DNA from 3 places in the Caballeronia sp. INML3B genome. Region 3 is predicted to be linked to each of the others. Evidence: predicted binding sites of a transcription regulator. Region 3 holds the regulator's gene; each other region holds the start of a gene.

What was found. Region 3 encodes HrcA, which represses chaperone genes, less so after heat shock. Its sites were predicted from a motif close to TTAGCACTCNNNNNNNNNGAGTGCTAA; they were not measured.
Region 1: rpoH (RNA polymerase sigma factor RpoH) is a predicted target of HrcA. The motif match lies at 2,068-2,094, and genes of this name have one in related genera.
Region 2: NCS58_RS30030 (co-chaperone GroES) is a predicted target of HrcA. The motif match lies at 2,018-2,044, and genes of this name have one in related genera.

What each region holds. Positions count from the first base shown of each region.
Region 1 is NZ_JALQDI010000001.1:450,887-455,065, reverse strand. Features, by position in the region: gene leuA (2-isopropylmalate synthase) at 1-785, shown strand, start outside; gene NCS58_RS02135 (nuclear transport factor 2 family protein) at 802-1,185, opposite strand; gene NCS58_RS02130 (acyloxyacyl hydrolase) at 1,231-1,797, opposite strand; gene rpoH (RNA polymerase sigma factor RpoH) at 2,158-3,093, shown strand; gene nagE (N-acetylglucosamine-specific PTS transporter subunit IIBC) at 3,224-4,179, opposite strand, start outside.
Region 2 is NZ_JALQDI010000073.1:204,177-208,355, forward strand. Features, by position in the region: gene groL (chaperonin GroEL) at 25-1,665, opposite strand; gene NCS58_RS30030 (co-chaperone GroES) at 1,698-1,988, opposite strand; gene NCS58_RS30035 (ABC transporter substrate-binding protein) at 2,340-3,161, shown strand; gene NCS58_RS30040 (amino acid ABC transporter permease) at 3,245-3,976, shown strand; gene NCS58_RS30045 (amino acid ABC transporter permease) at 3,973-4,179, shown strand, end outside.
Region 3 is NZ_JALQDI010000002.1:133,953-138,131, reverse strand. Features, by position in the region: gene hemH (ferrochelatase) at 1-911, opposite strand, end outside; gene hrcA (heat-inducible transcriptional repressor HrcA) at 1,032-2,048, opposite strand; gene NCS58_RS02905 (NAD kinase) at 2,234-3,130, shown strand; gene recN (DNA repair protein RecN) at 3,166-4,179, shown strand, end outside.

The DNA.
Region 1 (4,179 bases), on a different contig from region 3:
TCTACACGCAGGGCATCGACCCGGGGCTCGATTTCTCCGATATCGACGCCGTGCGCCGCGTCGTCGAGCGCTGCAACCAGATTCCGGTGCATCCGCGTCATCCGTATGCGGGCGACCTCGTGTTCACCGCATTTTCGGGTTCGCATCAGGACGCAATCCGCAAGGGTCTCGCGCAGCGCGTACCGGGCACGATGTGGGAAGTGCCGTATTTGCCGATCGATCCCGCCGATCTCGGCCGCAGCTACGATGCCGTGATTCGCGTGAACAGCCAGTCCGGCAAGGGCGGCTCGACTTTTCTGCTCGAACGCGGGCTCGGCTTCACGCCGCCGCGCCGCGTGCAGATCGAGTTCAGCCACGCCGTGCAGCAGATCACCGATGCATCCGGCGCCGAAATCGGCGGCGACGCGATCTGCGAGCTCTTCAAGCGCGAATATTTCGATGCCGGCGGGCCGGTTTCGCGGGTCGATGTATCGACGTTGTCGGTGTTCGGAAAGCGCGTCACGGTTGCACCGCCGGCGAGCACGACGAGCGGCGATGCCTACGCCCAGACGGTCGCCGCAGCGCTCGGCGTGGACGCGAACGTGAACTGGTTCGAGACGGCCCTGACGGCGAGCGGCGACACGGCGGCGTTCGTCGGCTGCCGCGTCGGCGAGGGCCAGACGCGCTTCGGCGTCGCCGTACATGCGAATCCGGCGCTCGCAGTCGCCGATGCGGTCGTGAGCGCAGTGAACCGCTCCGGGCGCGTCGCAGAGAATGTGCGGCAGGACGAAGCCGTAGAAGCCTGACGAACGGCGCGCGTGGCTATTCGAGTGCCACGCGCGTCGCCTGCAGCGCGAGCAGTTGCCATTGGCCCTCGGTCTGCACGTGGACGGCGGTATAGGCGATCGGAAATAGCAGCGCGCCGTTCTTCGATTCCATCTCGACCAGCGCGCGGCCCGAGACGAGGCACGTATCGCGGCCGGCGGGCAGCACGTCCTGCGACTGAATCTCGATCTGCCGGTAACGGCGGCGACCTGCGGTGATCGCGTCGATGAACTGGCGCTTCGTTTCCCGCTTGCCGTTCGTATGGACGTAGCTGACGTTTTCGGCCAGCAGCGCGTCCAGCGCCGGGCCGTCGCCGTCGACCATCGCACGGAAGCGGTCGCGCTCGAGGCCGCGAATGGCCTCAATGGTTTTTGCCGGCATCTGTCGAGTCCCCTTGTGTCGAGGAACCGATGCACCGGCGCCTCGTCAGAAGTTGTATTGCAGATATAGCTGGCTGAAATTTATACCAGGATTCGGCTCTTTGATACCGCCGTTCGACAGATGCTGGAAGCGAAAGCCCGCCTGATAGTTCTGCTTCGCGCCGAAGATCATGCCGACGCCCACCATGTCGGCGAACTGGAACGCCGTCGCGACGGAGAAATCCTCCGTGATGCGCGTATGCGAAAGCAGCCGCACGCCGACGCCCGCCTCGATGAACGGCCGGAAATAGCCGGAGCTTTTTACGAAGCGCACGACCGGCGTAATGCCGAATTCCCAGATGTTCGGGTGGACGGCATTGTCCTCGGTCGTGTGCCAGTAGGACACGTGACCTTCGCCGATGAGCGTGAAGTGGAACCCGCCGATCTCCCACCACGTGAGGCCAGGATCCCAGGCCACGCCGAGGTCGGCTTTCTTGATGTCGCGATCGGCGACGCCGCCTGCAATCTGAAGGCCGAATCGATCGGCATGCGCTGCCGCCGACGCCAGGCCGAACGCCGTGCAGATCGCCACGCGGAAAAGCGTGCGATGCCACGAACTCTTGTTTTTATGCATGAGCACCCCATGTTCTCGGATGACGGGCGTGTTTCACGAAGAGCATTGTCTCGCCGAATTCTAGTGACCTTTTTCAGTACTTGCAGGAAACGCAGCCGGCCACCCGGTTTGTTGAATTTTCTTTCGCCCGAGCGCGTAAGAGCGGTAAAGAATTCGACGCATGCCCTGTACCGGTAGATTCTTCCGTTTATGATGCAACGGACTGTCCTATTGATCCCGCAAATTCGATAGTATTTGTGGGAACTCTCACATTCCCCTCTCCTCTAACACTTAGCACTCGTTGAACCGGAGTGCTAATATCATGTCTGACTTCCGCTGCTGTTAAGCGGCGAATGAATTGTTGATAAGGAGCTTATGAGCGTGACCAATGCGATGACCCTACCGAATGTTGTGAGCTCGGCACCTGCCAAGGCATCTTCGGCAGGCGCGCTGACGTACGCACAGTCGTCGATGCTGACCGGCCAGATCGGCAACATCGATTCATACATACAAGCAGTGAACCGTATTCCGATGCTTTCGCCGGCAGAGGAACGTCAGTACGCCACCGAGTTCCGCGAGCAGGGCAACCTGAACGCCGCGCGTCAGCTTGTGCTTTCGCACCTGCGCCTCGTCGTGTCGATCGCCCGTAACTATCTAGGTTACGGACTGCCGCACGCGGATCTGATCCAGGAAGGCAATATCGGTCTGATGAAAGCCGTGAAGCGCTTCGACCCCGAGCAAAACGTGCGCCTGGTGTCGTATGCAATGCACTGGATCAAGGCCGAGATTCACGAGTACATCCTGCGCAACTGGCGCATGGTGAAGGTCGCAACGACGAAGGCGCAGCGCAAGCTGTTCTTCAACCTGCGCAGTCACAAGACCAGCCATTCGGCGTTCACGCCGGACGAGATCGACGGTCTCGCCAACGAGTTGAAGGTGAAGCGCGAGGAAGTGGCGGAGATGGAAACCCGCTTGTCGGGCGGCGATATCGCCCTCGAAGGGCAGGTCGAGGACGGCGAGGAAGCGTTCGCGCCCATCGCCTATCTGGCGGACTCGCACAACGAGCCGACTAACGTCATTGCAGCGCGCCAGTTCGACAAGCTGCAAAGCGACGGCCTTGCCGAAGCGCTCGAATCGCTGGATGAGCGCAGCCGCCGCATCATCACGGCGCGCTGGCTCGACGTGCAGGACGACGGTTCGGGCGGCAAAACGCTGCATGAACTGGCGGACGAGTTCGGCGTATCGGCGGAGCGTATTCGCCAGATCGAGGCGAGCGCAATGAAGAAGATGCGCTCGGCGCTGCACGACTTCGCGTAACACCTGACTGTGTCGTAACAAAAATTGCAAAGCCCGCCGTCGATGAGACGGCGGGCTTTTTCTTTGACCTTGCGCGAAAAGCAAACGGCACCCAGAGGGTGCCGCCCGCTTTCAAGCATGGTCTATTGCATCACGCCGGCATCGGCGCTGCACCGCCGCCGCTACCCGACAACCGCGCGGAAAGCTGCGTGGCATAACGCTGCGCCGCCGCGCCCACGACGATGTGGAACGTATCGGCCGACACCCACGCCACATCCAGCGACGACAAACGCTGACGATCGACCGACGACGGATCACGCACGACCACGCGCAGGCGCGTCTGGGCGACCGCATCGAGCGATGCGACATTGGTCGCGCCGCCGAACACGGCGAGCCAGCGGAACGGGTCCGGATCGAGCGGGCCGGGCGTCTGATCGACGCTCACCGCTGCCACGGCCGGTTGCGCCGGCGTCGACGATGCGGGCGTTGCGCCGCGCGTCGACGAGTGCTCGAGCTCGCTGCGGATTTCATCGGCGATCAGGTCCGCTTCCGGTCCGATGATCACCTGCACGTTGGTCGCGCCGCGCTTGAGCACGCCACGCGCGCCGATGGTCTTCAACTGCGGCTCCGACACTTTCTCCGAATCCACCACCGACAAACGAAGACGCGTCGTGCAGGCATCGACGAGCGTCAGGTTGGACGCGCCGCCGAGCGCCGCGACGTACTTTGCAGCGCGCGTGTTCGATGCCGCCACCGCCGCGCCCGGAACCGGCGGAATCAGGCCGCCTGCGACGGTCGTGTCGGCGTCGGTTTGCGCATCGGTCGTGGCCGGCTCGCGGCCCGGCGTCGCCATGTTGAACTTGCGGATGAAGAAGCGGAACAGACCGTAGTAGATGATGAAGTAAACGACGCCGACGACGAGCGCCATCCAGCCGCGCTGCGACAGGCCGTAGTTCAGCACGTAGTCGATCGCGCCCGCCGAGAACGTGAAGCCCAGATGGATGCCGAGCGCCGAGCAGATAGCGAGCGACAGGCCCGTCAGCACCGCGTGGATCGCGTAGAGAACCGGCGCGAGGAACATGAAGCTGTACTCGATCGGCTCGGTCA
Region 2 (4,179 bases), on a different contig from region 3:
GTCGCGAGGCCTTGATCGCGCCGATCAGAAGTCGAAGCCCGGGCCGCCCGCGCCCGGTCCGCCCGGCGCGGCGGGCAGCGGCGCGTCCTTGGGCGCTTCGTGCACGGTGGCATCGGTCGTGAGCAGGAGTCCTGCAACCGATGCCGCGTTTTGAAGCGCGGTGCGCGTGACCTTGGTCGGATCGAGCACGCCGGATTCGACCAGATCGCCATATTGACCCGTCGCCGCGTTATAGCCGAAGTTGCCGCTGCCCCCCGAGACCTTCGCGACGACCACGCTTGCTTCTTCGCCCGCGTTCGACACGATCTGACGCAGCGGCTCTTCGAGCGCACGCAATACGATCTTGACACCCGCGTCCTGATCGGGCGTCGCGCCCTTGAGCGCGGAGATCGCCTGCTTCACGCGGATGAGCGCGACGCCGCCGCCCGGCACGATGCCTTCCTCGACCGCCGCGCGGGTCGCATGCAGCGCATCGTCGACGCGGTCCTTCTTTTCCTTGACTTCGATTTCCGTCGCGCCGCCGACCTTGATCACGGCCACGCCGCCCGCCAGCTTCGCCACGCGCTCCTGCAGCTTTTCGCGGTCGTAGTCGGAGGTGGCTTCCTCGATCTGCGCGCGGATCTGCTTCACGCGTGCTTCGATGTTCGCGCTGTCGCCCGCGCCGTCGATGACGGTCGTGTTCTCCTTGCCGACTTCTATGCGCTTCGCCTGCCCCAGCTCCTGCAGTGTCGCTTTCTCGAGCGAAAGACCGGTTTCTTCGGAAATGACCTGACCGCCGGTGAGAATCGCGATGTCTTCCAGCAGCGCCTTGCGGCGGTCGCCGAAGCCCGGCGCCTTCACCGCGACGGTCTTGAGAATGCCGCGAATGTTGTTGACGACGAGTGTCGCGAGCGCTTCGCCTTCGACGTCTTCCGCGATGATCAGCAGCGGACGGCCGGCCTTCGCGACCTGTTCGAGCACCGGCAGCAGATCGCGAATGTTCGATACCTTCTTGTCGTGCAGCAGGATATACGGCTCGTCGAGCGCGGCGACCTGACGGTCCTGATTGTTGACGAAGTAGGGCGACAGATAACCGCGATCGAACTGCAGTCCTTCGACGACATCGAGTTCATCGTCGAGCGACTTGCCGTCTTCCACCGTGATGACGCCTTCCTTGCCCACGCGATCGATCGCTTCCGCGATGCGCTGCCCGATCGACTCCTCGCCGTTGGCCGAGATGGTCGCGACCTGGGCGATCTCCTTGCTCGTCGTGGTCGGCTTGCTGATCTTCTTCAGCTCCTCGACGGCGGCGATGACGGCCTTGTCGATGCCGCGCTTCAGATCCAGCGGGTTCAGGCCGGCGGCCACGTACTTGTTGCCCTCGCGCACAATCGCCTGGGCGAGCACGGTCGCGGTCGTCGTGCCGTCGCCGGCGAGATCGCTGGTCTTGGATGCCACTTCCTTGACGAGCTGCGCGCCGATGTTTTGCAGCTTGTCCGCGAGCTCGACTTCCTTCGCCACGGAGACGCCGTCCTTGGTGACGATCGGCGCGCCGAAGCTGCGCTCCAGCACGACGTTGCGGCCCTTCGGACCGAGCGTGACCTTCACTGCATTGGCGAGAATGTTGACGCCCTCGATGAGCTTCGAGCGCGCGTTATCCGAGAAAACGATGTCTTTTGCTGCCATGTCGTTCGACTCCTTGTATCTGATTCTTCCCTTCAGCGATTCACGACCGCGACGATGTCTTCTTCACGCAGGACGAGCAATTCATCGCCATCCACCTTGACGGCTTGTCCCGCGTATTTGCCGAACAGCACGCGCTCGCCGACCTTGACGTCGGGCTCGACGCGCTTGCCGTCGGCGTCGCGCCGGCCAGGACCGACGGCGAGGATCTCGCCCTGATCCGGCTTCTCGGCGGCGCTCTCGGGAATCACGATGCCCGACGCGGTGCGCGTTTCCTGATCCAGACGCTTAACGATCACGCGATCGTGCAGGGGGCGCAGACTCATTCGCTCTTTCCTCCAACCTGGTCTCTGAATTGGCACTCCTCGAAGCGGAGTGCGACGGAGTTGCGAGTATAAGAAGCGGCTCCGCGCGGCCCAAATAAGCGTTTCGCAGATCGATAGCGCGAGGGCGCGTATGTGCTATCGAGGTCGCCGAGGCGCGCGTCCGGCATCATCGCGGGGCCGAGCCGACGCAGCCGCGTTCGCGCGACGCAGTCCGCCAAATCTCGCGACCTGCTTTTGACCTGAGAAAAACTTCGTTCCCTTGCGCACTCCGCGCCGATAGAGTGCGTGCCTCGCCATCGCACCGACGCACGACAACGGTGCACCGGCCCAACGAACGAAGGAATCTCATCCATGAAAACCAGGACCTGGGGTGCGGTGCTCGCCGCACTGCTGGTGCTCGCATCCAATGCCGCGCACGCGGATCGTCTGGACGACATCAGGAAGGCCGGCGTGCTGCGCGTCGCGGCGTTCGACAGCAACCCGCCGTTCGGCTTCGTCGATCCGAAGGACAATCAGATCGTCGGGCTCGATGTCGATTACGCGCGCGCCGTGGCGAGGAGCCTGGGTGTGAAGCTCGAAGTGCAGCCGACCAATCCGGCCAATCGCATTGCGTTCCTGAAGTCGGGCAAGGTCGATCTCGTCTTCGCCAACTTCACGATCACCGACGAGCGCAAGAAGGAAGTCGATTTCAGCACGCCGTATTTTGCATCGGGCACGCAGTTCATCGCGAAGAAGGGTGTGCTCAAGTCGCCTGATCAGATCAACAGCCTGCGCATCGGCGCGGACAAGGGCACGACCAACGAACAGCAGGTGCGTGCGAAGTTCCCGAACGCGACCATCGTCGCCTACGATGACACGCCCTTTGCCTTCGCCGCGCTGCGCACGGGCAACGTGCAGGCGATCACGCAGGACGGACCCAAGCTCGTCGCGCTGCTCGCGCGCGTGCCGGACAAGGCGAGCTACGAGATTCCCCCCTTCACGATCTCCAACGACTACGAAGGCGTCGGCGTGCCGAAGGGCGAAACGCGTCTGCTCGATGCCGTGAACGGCACGCTCACCAGACTCGAGGCGGACGGCGAGGCGGGGCGCATCTACGACAGGTGGTTCGGACCGAAGAGCGCCGCGCCGCTGCCCCGCCTGTTCAAGATCGGCGATCCGCAGAAGAGCAGCTGATCCCCGTTGCCGCGGTCGATGCCCGGGTCGCGTCTCAACATCGCACCGCCCGGGCTTCACGATTTCCGTTCTATGGGTCGATCATGCAAGGCTGGCTTGAACCGAAGTATCTCGCGTGGCTGGAGCAGGGCACGGCCGTCACGCTGATGCTCTCCGCGTGCGCGGGCATTTGCGCGACACTGCTCGGCTTCGGGCTGGCGGTCGCGCGCACGTCACGAAGCGCTGCGGTCGCGCGGGTCGCCGCGCTCTATGTCTTCGTGTTTCGCAATTCGCCGCTGCTCGTGCAGCTATTGTTCTGGTATTTCGGCGCGGCCGCGTTGCTGCCGTCGGACTGGATGACCTGGCTCAACGCGCCGCATGCGGCGAAGCTCGGTATTCTCACGCTACGCTGGCCGAGCTTCGAGCTGTTCGCCGGCTGGATCGGCCTGACGTGCTACACGACGACGTTCATCGGCGAGGAGTTCCGCGCCGGGATGCGCGGGGTGGGCCATGCGCAGGAACAGGCCGCCGCGGCGCTCGGCATGAGCCGCTATACGGCGCTGCGCTACGTGATCCTGCCGCAGGCGCTGCGCATCGCGACGCCGCCGCTCGCGGGGCAATACATGAACGTGGTGAAAAACTCGTCGCTCACCATGGCGATCGGCGTCGCCGAACTCTCGTACATGTCGCGTCAGGTCGATACGGAGACCTTCAAGACCTTCCAGGCGTTCGGCACGGCCACGGTGTTCTACGTGCTGACCATCGCAGTCATCGAGGTGGCGCTGGTTCTCTGGCAGCGCACGGGTGCGCGCGCGCTGCAACGGGGTCATGCATGAGCGGGTTCGAGTGGTTTCCCTCGCTGCGCTATCTGCTGCTGGGCGCATTCCCTGCCGGACCGTTGGGCGGCATTGCGCTGACCGTGGCGCTCTCGGTCGCTTCCGCGCTGCTCGCCGCGATGGTGGGTCTCGCGGGCGGCATCGCGCTCGCCATGACGCGCGGCGCCGCGCATCTGATGCTCACGGCGGTGGTCGCGTTCTTC
Region 3 (4,179 bases):
ACCTCGATGCCGATTTCCTCGATCGTTTCGAGGCAATCCGCCGTGAAGCCGGGACAGAACACGTCCACGCGCGCGACGCCGCCTGCGCCGAGCTCCATGACCGTCGGCGCAGTGTACGGCTGAAGCCACTCCGCGCGGCCGAAGCGCGACTGGAACGTCACGCGACACTCCACCGGCGTGAGCCCGAGTGCGGACGCGAGCAGCGAGCCGGTCAACTGGCATTGGTCGTGATACGGATCGCCGAGATCCATCGTGCGCTTCGGCACGCCGTGGAAGCTCAGGACGAGCTTGTCGCCCGCGGCGAAATCGGGCTGGCCGTGATGCCGCCAGTAGTCGCGCACCTGCTCCGCAAGCGCGGCGATGTATGCCGGATGATCCGCGTAGTGGCGGATCGTGCGGATTTCCGGCTGATTGCGCACGCGCTTGAGCGCGGTAAAGGCATCGTCGAACGCGGTGGCTGTCGTGGACGATGAGTATTGCGGATACATCGGCAAAAGAAGGATGCGATCGGCGCCTTCGAGCTTCAGCTGATTCAGCATTGCGCCGATGCCGGGCGAACCGTAGCGCATCGCATAGTCGACGATCACGTGATAGTCGTTCGCCGCGAACAGCCGCCGCAGGCCCTCGACCTGCTTTTCCGTATGCACGCGCAGCGGCGAGCCTTCGGGCATCCATACTTGAGCGTATTTCTTCGCCGACGCGCGTCCGCGAAACGGCAGGATCAGCCCGCGCAGAATGACCTGCCACACGATCGAGGGTATTTCGACGACGCGCGGATCGGAAAGGAATTGCGCCAGATACTTGCGCACCGCCCGCGGCGTGGGCGCGTCCGGGGTGCCGAGATTGATCAGCAGCACCGCGACGCGATGGGAAGCGCTGGGCTGCGAGGGCAACTCGAGGTCGAAACGCATAGGGCAAGCGGGCCGGAAGGGACGTCGAAAAGGTGAAGACCATTATAGCGGCGGGTCCACGAGCGCATCATTGGCCGAATGGCCTAGTGGCGCAGCCTTGCGTGCCGCGCCAAGATGGCGCTACTGGTGGCTGAGCGACATCGAGAGCAGGCGCGCGGTGATGTCCACGATCGGAATCACGCGGTTGTAGGCCATGCGTGTCGGGCCGATCACGCCGAGCGTGCCGACGATCTTCCCGTTGACCTCGTACGGCGCCGTCACGACGCTCATTTCCTCGATCGGCACGAGATTCGACTCGCCGCCGATGAAAATCTGCACGCCTTGCGCGTGGCTCGAAACATCCAGCAATTGCAGGAGGCTCGTCTTTTGGTCGAACAAATCGAAAAGCTTGCGCAGCCGCGCCATGTCGGACGAAAGGTCCGCCACTTCGAGCAGGTTGCGCTCGCCGGAAATGAGCACGGTGTCCGTGGGATCCGTCTCGGCGGTGCTCGCGACCACGGCCGCCTGCATGAGCGCGGTCATGTCGCCGCGCAACTGATCGATTTCCTCGCGCAGGCGCCGGCGCACTTCGTCGAAGGACAGGCCCGCAAAATGCGCGTTGATGTAATTGGAGGCTTCGACGAGCTGCGACGGCGAGTAGTCGCGCTGCGTCGCCATCATGCGGTTCTGGACATCGCCCTCGGGCGTCACGATGATGAGCAGAATACGCTTGTCGGACAGCCGCATGAACTCGATCTGCTTGAACATGTGGCTGCGGCGCGGCGTGAGCACGACGCCCGCGAACGACGACAGATTGGACAGCACGCTCGCCGCCGCCGCGACGATTTTCTGCGGCTCCTCGCCCTGCAGCCGGGTCTTGACCGCGGTGGTCATGGCTTCGTCTTGCGGCGCTTCTACAGTCAGCATCGTATCGACGAAGAGCCGGTAGCCGCGCGGCGTGGGAATACGTCCCGCCGACGTATGGGGGCTCGCGACGAGGCCGAGCTCCTCGAGATCCGACATCACGTTGCGGATCGTCGCGGGACTCAGTTCGAGACCGGAATGGCGTGATAGCGTGCGCGAACCGACCGGCTGACCTTCGGCGATATAGCGCTCGATCAACGTCTTGAGGAGGGTTTGTGCACGTGGGTCTAGCATGGGGAAATTTTAGCTCAACGAGTCGGGGGGCGGCGAGCCGCGCCGCGTGCGCTGCGTTCAACGTCCGCTCCATTCTAGCGAGAAACGACGGGCGTGCCGCGCAACGTCGCGCGGTCCCGTCGCAGCACGACCGTCCAACCTGGCCCACGGTTCTTTTCGATCTCTGACTATGGTGTAATGCCGGCATGGAAATTGGCCAATTCAAGACCGTCGCCCTCGTGGGGCGCACCAACACGCCAGGCATCGAGGCGCCGCTGAGATCGCTCGCCGGTCTTCTTGCGCAGCAAGGCTTCGAGGTCGTGTTCGAGGCGGGCACCGCGAAAGACGTCGGTGTGACGGAGTTTCCCGCGCTGTCCATCGCGGAGATGGGTGCGCGCGCGGACGTCGCAATCGTGCTCGGCGGCGACGGCACCATGCTCGGCATCGGCCGACAGCTCGCCCCCTACAAGACGCCGCTCATCGGCGTGAATCACGGGCGGCTCGGCTTCATCACGGACATTCCGCTCAAGGCGATGCAGGAAATCGTCCCGCAACTGCTCGCCGGCCAGTTCGAGCGCGAGGAGCGCAGCCTGCTCGAAGCGCGCATCGTGCGCGACGACAAGCCGATCTATCACGCACTCGCGTTCAACGACGTCGTGGTGAATCGCAGCGGCTTTTCCGGCATGGCGGAGCTGCGCGTGTCGGTGGACGGCCACTTCATGTACAACCAGCGCTCGGACGGCCTGATCGTCGCGACGCCGACGGGCTCGACCGCTTACGCGCTGTCGTCGGCGGGGCCGATTCTTCATCCTCAGTTGCAAGGCTTCGTGCTCGTGCCGATTGCGCCGCATTCGCTGTCGAACCGTCCGATCGTGCTGCCTGACGATTCGAAGGTGACCATCCAGATCATCGGCGGACGGGACGTCAACGTGAATTTCGACATGCAGTCCTTCACCGCCGTCGAATTGAACGACGCGATCGAAGTGCGGCGCTCGAAGCACACGGTGCCGGTGCTGCATCCGGTCGGCTACAGCACTTACGCGACGCTGCGCAAGAAGCTGCACTGGAACGAGCATCCGTCGCAGGACGCCTCTTCGCTCTGAACTAACTTCTCGTCTTCCCCTTTCCCGAAGCGTCCATGCTCCGTCATCTTTCCATTCGAGATTTCGTCATCGTCGCCACGCTGGATATCGATTTCGATCCAGGTTTCACGGTCTTTTCGGGAGAAACCGGCGCGGGCAAGTCGATCCTGATCGACGCCCTCGCGCTCACGCTCGGCGCCCGCGGCGACGCGAGTGTCGTGCGCACGGGCCAGGCGCGCGCCGATATCACCGCGGAGTTCGGCACCCATCCTTTGGTGACGCGCTGGCTGGACGAGCACGCGTTGGCGCAAGACAGCGACTCGGTCATGCTGCGCCGGGTGATCGATTCGGGCGGCCGCTCCCGCGCGTTCATTAACGGCACGCCCGCGACGCTCGCGCAGCTTCGCGAAGTGGGTGAAATGCTCGTCGACATCCACGGGCAGCACGCGCATCAGTTGCTGATGCGTCCCGACGCGCAGCGCGAACTCTTCGACACGCACGCGCAGTTGCTCGACACCGCCGGCGCGGTGAGTCGCGCGTGGCGGGCCATGCGCGACGCGCAGCAGGCCGTCGAGGCCGCGCAAAGCCGCGACCGCGAGCTGCAACTGGAGCGCGAACGCCTCGCGTGGCAACTGAGCGAATTCGACAAACTCGCGCCGCAACCGGGCGAATGGGAAGAAGTGAGCGCGGAGCATCATCGGCTGTCGCATTCGGCGAGTCTCATCGACGGCGTGCAGGGCGCGCTCGGCGCGCTTTCGGAGTCCGACGAGGCCATGATCTCGCAGCTCGGCACGATCATCTCGAAGGTGCGCGGCCTCGCCGATATCGATCCCGCGCTTAATGACGTGCTCGCGTCGCTCGAACCGGCGGAGATCCAGTTGCAGGAGGCGTCGTATTCGCTGTCGCATTACGCGCAGCGGCTCGAACTCGATCCCGACCGGCTCGCGCAAGTCGAAAGGCGCATGGATCAACTTCACTCGACGGCACGCAAGTTCCGCCTTCAGCCCGAAACGCTGCCCGAGGAACACGACGCGCGCCGCCGCCAGCTCGCCGAACTCGACGCCGCCGCC